2 linked regions of the Sagittula stellata E-37 genome follow. The protein of the gene in region 2 binds, or shares a complex with, the protein of the main gene of each other region. Links are inferred from orthologs where the notes say so. Each region holds a gene or a part of one and is shown on either strand. Other genes may lie near its edges.

The links.
Region 1: the proteins of xseA (region 2) and ABFK29_RS17490 are in contact, whole or in part, in a cryo-EM structure (PDB 8TXR), measured with the Escherichia coli proteins. The link is inferred for Sagittula stellata E-37 from one-to-one orthologs.

Annotation. Positions count from the first base shown.
Region 1 is NZ_CP155729.1:3,666,007-3,669,262, reverse strand. The notes cover bases 253-3,192. They hold ABFK29_RS17490 (exodeoxyribonuclease VII small subunit), read left to right. Parts: upstream 253-1,571; coding sequence 1,572-1,814; downstream 1,815-3,192. Other genes in these bases: dxs (1-deoxy-D-xylulose-5-phosphate synthase), read left to right, coding at 2,803-3,192; ABFK29_RS17485 (polyprenyl synthetase family protein), read left to right, coding at 1,814-2,722; ABFK29_RS17495 (histone deacetylase family protein), read left to right, coding at 649-1,575; ABFK29_RS17500 (response regulator), read left to right, coding at 253-607. Outside these bases: more of ABFK29_RS17500, read left to right, coding at 1-252; more of dxs, read left to right, coding at 3,193-3,256. UniProt on the Escherichia coli protein: Bidirectionally degrades single-stranded DNA into large acid-insoluble oligonucleotides, which are then degraded further into small acid-soluble oligonucleotides.
Region 2 is NZ_CP155729.1:1,643,776-1,646,911, reverse strand. What follows is about bases 1-2,820. They hold xseA (exodeoxyribonuclease VII large subunit), read right to left. Parts: upstream 2,272-2,820; coding sequence 730-2,271; downstream 1-729. Other genes in these bases: purD (phosphoribosylamine--glycine ligase), read left to right, coding at 2,435-2,820; phaR (polyhydroxyalkanoate synthesis repressor PhaR), read right to left, coding at 48-593. Also shown: more of purD, read left to right, coding at 2,821-3,136. UniProt on the Escherichia coli protein: Bidirectionally degrades single-stranded DNA into large acid-insoluble oligonucleotides, which are then degraded further into small acid-soluble oligonucleotides.

The sequences.
Region 1 (3,256 bases), 2.0 Mb from region 2 along the record:
AAGTGCCGCGCGCGATGCGGCCCATGCGCGGCGGTTGTTGCTGGGTCTGGATTTCGACATGATCGTGCTGGACGTGATGATGCCGGGCGAGGATGGCGTCAGCCTGACGCGCGGCATTCGCGAGACCTCGACGGTGCCGATCCTGCTGTTGACGGCCCGTTCAGAGACGGAGGATCGGATTGCCGGGCTAGAAGCCGGGGCGGACGACTACCTTGCCAAGCCGTTCGAGCCGAAGGAGCTGCTGCTCAGGATCAACGCGATCCTGCGGCGCATGCCGGAACCCGCCGCTCAGGAAACCGCTCCGAAGCTCATGACGCTTGGCGCGGTCCGCTACGACATCGAGCGCGGTGAAATGTGGCGTGGCGAAGAGATCGTGCGCCTGACCGCGACCGAAGCGCAGCTCATGCGTATCTTTTCCGCCAAGCCGGGTGAGGCGCTGAGCCGCACAAGGCTTGTCGAGGAACTGGGCCGTGACAAGGGGCAGGCACAAGAGCGCGCGGTGGACGTGCAGATCACCCGTTTGCGGCGCAAGCTGGAAAGCGATCCGAAGCAGCCGCGCTATCTGCAGACGGTGCGCGGCGCCGGATACATGCTTGCACCTGACTAACGCACGGCTACGCTTCTCAGGTGAATTCGAGGGAGAGCGTCATGACGACCGCACTGATAACCCATGCCGATTGCCTTGAGCATGTGACACCGGATGGCCATCCGGAACGCGTGGCCCGGCTGGAACATGTCCTGCACGCGTTGCAGGCGCTCGACCTGCACCGCGTTACGGCGCGCGAAGCTACGGACGAGGAACTCCGCCGGGTGCATCCACAACGCTACATAGACCGGATCGTCGCGGCCGAACCCGGGCAGGGTATTGCCCAGCTGGATGCCGACACGTGGATGTCGAGGGGGTCCGTCCGGGCCGCACGGCTTGCGGCGGGGGCCGGGATCCAGGCTGTCGACATGGTCATGGGAGGCGAGGCGCAGAACGTCTTCTGCGCAACCCGCCCGCCGGGCCACCACGCGGAGACGGAAACGCCCATGGGCTTCTGTCTGTTCGGCACGGCGGCGCTTGCGGCGAAACATGCTCTGGATGTGCACGGGCTGGAACGGGTTGCGGTGGTCGATTTCGACGTGCACCACGGCAACGGCACGCAGGACCTGTTGTGGAACGAGGCGCGCAGCCTGTTCATCACCTCGCAGCAGATGCCGCTCTGGCCCGGTACGGGACGCCCCGAAGAACGCGGCGCGCACGACAACGTCATGAACCTGCCGTTGCCGCCCGAAAGCGGCGGCGCGGAAATGCGCGCCCGGTACGAGAACGATGCCTTTCCACGCCTTCGGGACTTTGCGCCGGAGTTGCTGATCATCTCGGCCGGGTTCGACGCGCACCAGGACGACCCGCTCGCCAACCTCAACTGGACCGTGGACGACTTCCGCTGGGTGACGCGTGCGCTGTGCGACATCGCGGCAGAGACGGCCGGCGGGCGCGTGGTCTCGACTTTGGAAGGCGGGTATGATCTTGCGGGCCTGAGTGCGTCGGCGAAGGCGCATGTCGAAGTCCTGATGGAGGCGGGTTCATGAGCGACCAACCTGTGAACGAGATGAGCTTTGAGCAGGCCATGGCAGAGCTGGAGCGTGTCGTGGGCGCACTGGAGCGTGGCGACGTGGCTTTGGAAGACTCGATCAAGCTGTATGAACGCGGCGCGGAATTGCGCAAGCGCTGCGACCAGAAGCTGAAGGAAGCCGAGGAAAAGGTCGCGGCGATCACGCTCGACGGCGACGGCAATCCCGTGGGGACGAAGCCGGTCGAGGGTCTCTGATGACGGACGCCGCCGGACAGGAGCGGACAGGGGACATTGCGCCGCTCGGGTTCGAGGCGGCGCTTGCCCGCGCCGCAGAGCTGGCGAACGGCCAGATTTCCTACGCCTTGTCGGGTGTGCCCGGGCCGGTGGCCGCGGCGATGCGCTATGCGGTCGAGGGCGGCAAGGCTCTGCGGGCCTTCATGGTGATCGAGGGCGCGCGACTGTTCGACATCGACCGGCAGCACGCGGCGCCTGCGGCGGGGGCCATCGAGGCATTGCACGCCTACAGTCTGGTTCACGACGATCTGCCGTGCATGGACGATGACGATATGCGGCGCGGAAAGCCGACCGTGCACCGCAAGTGGGACGAAACCACGGCGGTACTGGCCGGCGATGCGCTGCAGGCCCTGGCCTTCCAGTTGGTGACGCACACGGCCTGTCCTGCGGACCGCCGCCTGGAACTTGTCGCGGGGCTTGCTACGGCGGCGGGGTTGCGGGGCATGGTCGGCGGTCAAGCGCGCGATATCGCCGCCGAGAGCGCACAGACCCCGCTGACGCTGGAAGAGATCACCGCCCTTCAGGCCGGCAAGACCGGCGCGCTGATCTCATGGTCCTGCGGGGCGGGCGCCGTGATGGCGGGGCAAAGCACCGGCCCCCTGCGACGCTACGGTGACTGCCTTGGCCTCGCGTTCCAGATCTGGGACGACGTGCTGGACGTGGAAGGCGATGCCGCCACGGTCGGCAAGGCAGTGGGCAAGGACGCCGATCGCGGAAAGGCGACCTTCGTCAGCCTGCTCGGGATGGAGGGCGCGAAGGCGCGGGCTCAGGAACTCGTGCACGAAGCCTGCACTTCCCTCGACCTATACGGAGACGCGGCAGACGCCTTGCGGGACGCCGCCCGCTTCGTTATCTCGCGGCGGAACTGACGCACGCCGTCCTTTGCCCGGGCCTTGACGCCCAAGTGCCCTACATGGACGTTGAGCCAAGAGAGGACCCAGTCCGCACCATGCCCGATACCACGTCCGACACCCGTCCGAACCGCCCCGAGACGCCCTTGCTCGACCGGGTTCATAACCCTGCCGACCTCAAGCAGTTCTCCGACGCGGAGTTGAAGCGCGTGGCGCAGGAGTTGCGGGAAGAGACGATCTCTACCGTGTCGGAAACCGGCGGTCACCTCGGCGCCGGTCTGGGTGTGATCGAGCTGACCGTGGCGCTGCATTCGGTCTTTGACGCACCGCGCGACAAGATCATCTGGGATGTGTCGCACCAGTGTTACCCGCACAAGATCCTGACCGGGCGGCGCGACCGCATCCGGACCCTTCGGCAGAAGGACGGTCTGTCGGGGTTCACCAAGCGTTCGGAGTCGCCCTACGATCCGTTCGGGGCGGCGCATTCGTCCACTTCGATTTCCGCCGCGCTGGGATTTGCCGTCGCGCGTGATCTGGGGGGGGCGTGCGACA
Region 2 (3,136 bases):
GCGCGCACCGGTCATCCCGGCAGGCGCGCCTTCGATGGAACACCGCTTTACTTGTCCAGCTTCGACAGCTTCTTCTGCAGTTCCGCCAGCTGTTTCTTTATGTCGTCCAGATCGTCGCCACCATTGGCCGGCGTTTCCATCGTCGGACCGGTGGAACCGGCGACCCCGCCTGTCATCGCTTTCAGGAATGCCTCCTGCTGCGCCTGCATTGCCTCAAGGCTCTTGGCCATGGACGGGTTCATGTTGCCCATGTTCTCCACCCACTTGGACTGGCTGTCGCGAAACATCTCGAAGGTCTGGGCAAGGAACTGCGGGACCGAACTGGTGGCCTGCGTCGTGTAGCTGCGCACCAGATCGGTCAGCACGTTGATCGGCAGAACGGACTCGCCCTTGCTTTCATGCTCTGCAACGATCTGCAGAAGGTACTGCCGGGTGAGGTCATCGCCTGACTTCAGGTCGACGATCTGCACGTCCCGCCCATCACGAATGAACCCAGCGATATCCTCCAGCGTCACGTAGTCGGAGGTCTCGGTATTGTACAGGCGCCGACTGGCGTAACGCTTGATCAAAAGCGGTTTTTGGGTCTCGGCCACGGGTTCCCCCTCCTCCGGAAAATGCAGCGATGCAGCAAAGCCTATGCGAGCGCAGAAGAAAAGGAAACCCTTCTATGAGCAGGGCTTCCATGCGCTGAAAGCGTGACGTGGCAGGAGGTTAAGGCCGGCGCAACGCTCAGAACAGGCTGCCTTGCTCCGGTGGCTTCCGTTTTGCCTTGCGGCGCGCGGGGGCCGCCCCGCCAAGTTTCATGCGCCCGTCGGAGAATTCCACTTCCAGCCCAGTCGCCTCATCGGCGGCGGCGCGGCTGGTGACGACCCCGCTGTCCGACCAGACGACGGCAAAGCCCCGTTCCAGAGTGGCGCGATACGACAGTGTCTCTGCGAGGCGGGCAAGGGCCTCCAGTCGTTGGCGCGTGTCTTGGATGCGGGCCGCCTGCGCCGCATCCAGTCGCTGGGACAACCGGTCCAACCGTTCGCGCCCGGTTCCGATGTCGCGCAGTATGGCGCGGGGGGACAGGCGTGCGGCCCGGGCCTCCAGCGTGTCCCGCCGCACCTTTACGGCCCGCGCCAGTGCCGGCCCGAGGCGGGCGGACCGTTCGTCCATCCTCCCGCGTTCCACTGACACGGCACGGCGCAGGATCGCAGGCCGCAACGACCCGACCGTTTCCGTCAACCGCAAACGCTGTCGGTCCACAGCGCGGGTCAGCGCCGCAGGCAGTCGGTCGCCCATGACATCCAGCCGTTGCCGAGGTCCTTCGACCAGTTCCTCCGGGCGCGGTAGCGCTCGGGCAAGATCGCGCAGCCGCTGCCCGCGATGCTCGACCCGAAGCCCCATGGCGCGGGTCATTCGTGCGCCAAAGTCCCGGATCTGTGCCGCAAGTTCCATCCGCACGGGCACCGCCAGTTCCGCGGCGGCGCTCGGGGTCGGCGCCCGCCGGTCAGAAACGAAATCGATCAGCGTGGTGTCCGTCTCGTGCCCCACCGCGGAAATCAACGGAATGTGCGAAGCGGCTGCCGCGCGTGCGACGACCTCCTCGTTGAACCCCCAAAGATCCTCGACGGATCCGCCGCCCCGCGCCACGATCAGCAGGTCCGGTCGCGGCAGGGTGCCACCCGGCTGGAAGCGGTTGAACCCTTCGATGGCCCGGGCCACCTCCGGCGCGCAGGCCGCGCCCTGCACCGCCACCGGCCAGATCAGCACCTTGCGCGGGAACCGGTCACGCAGGCGGTGCAGGATATCACGGATGACCGCGCCCGAGGGAGAGGTCACGACACCGATGATCTCCGGAAGATAAGGCAAGGGTTTCTTTCGCCCGGCGTCGAACAGCCCCTCTGCCGCCAGCGCCGCTTTGCGCTTTTCCAGCATCGCCATCAAGGCGCCCGCGCCCGCCGGACGGATGTCTTCGAGCACGATCTGGTACTTCGACTGCCCCGGGAAGGTGGTCAGCCGCCCAGTGGCCACCACCTCCATCCCCTCTTCAGGCTGGGTCTGCAAGCGCGATGCGACGCCCTTCCACATCACCCCTGAAATCACCGACCGGTCGTCCTTGAGATCCAGATACACATGGCCCGACCGCGGCCGCGACACGCGGCCCACCTCGCCGCGCACCCTGACGAAACCGAACTCCCCTTCGATCACGCGCTTCACCGCGCCCGAAAGCTCGGAAACCGAGAATTCCGGCGTGTTGCCGTTCGTGCCGTCGTCGATCAGGTCCATGTCACGCTCTCTTGCCCTCACTTCGCCGGAACCTTAAAGCACCCGTAAACCGATCAAAAGCGCCCCCGTCCTTCATCTTGGTGACAAATACCTCGGGGGTCCGGGGGCCGGCCCCCGGTCCCACCACGGCTATCCGCCCCGACCGCAACACTGGAGCACGCCCATGAACATCCTCATCCTCGGCAGCGGCGGACGAGAACACGCCTTGGCATGGGCCGCCCTGCAGAACCCGAAATGCGACAAGCTGATCGTCGCGCCGGGCAATGCGGGCATTGCGAAGATCGCGGAATGTGCCCGGATCGATATTGAGGACGGTGGCGTGGTGGTCGAGTTCGCCTCGGATAACGCCATCGACCTGGTGATTGTCGGACCGGAGGCGCCACTTGCCGCGGGTGTCGCCGATCGTCTGAGGGAGGCCGGCCTGTCGGTCTTCGGCCCGTCAGCCGCGGCGGCCAGGCTCGAGGCTTCCAAAAGCTTCACCAAGGAAATCTGCGATGCCTGCGGCGCACCTACAGCAGCCTACGGCCATTTCACCGACCTCGATGCAGCAAAAGCCCATATTCGTGGAGGAAGGGCCCCGGTCGTGGTCAAGGCGGACGGTCTGGCCGCCGGCAAGGGCGTCATCATCGCGGAAACCCTGGAAGACGCCTGCGCTGCCGTCGATGACATGTTCGGTGGCGCCTTCGGCGGTGCGGGCGCCGAAGTGGTGATCGAGGAGTTCATGACCGGCGAAGAGGCGTCTTTCTTCGTCCTGGTCGACGGCGAAACCTGCCTGCCGGTCGGAACGGCGCAAGACCACAAGCGTGTCGGCGAAGGCGATACCGGCCCGAACACGGGCGGTATGGGCGCCTATTCCCCCGCCCCG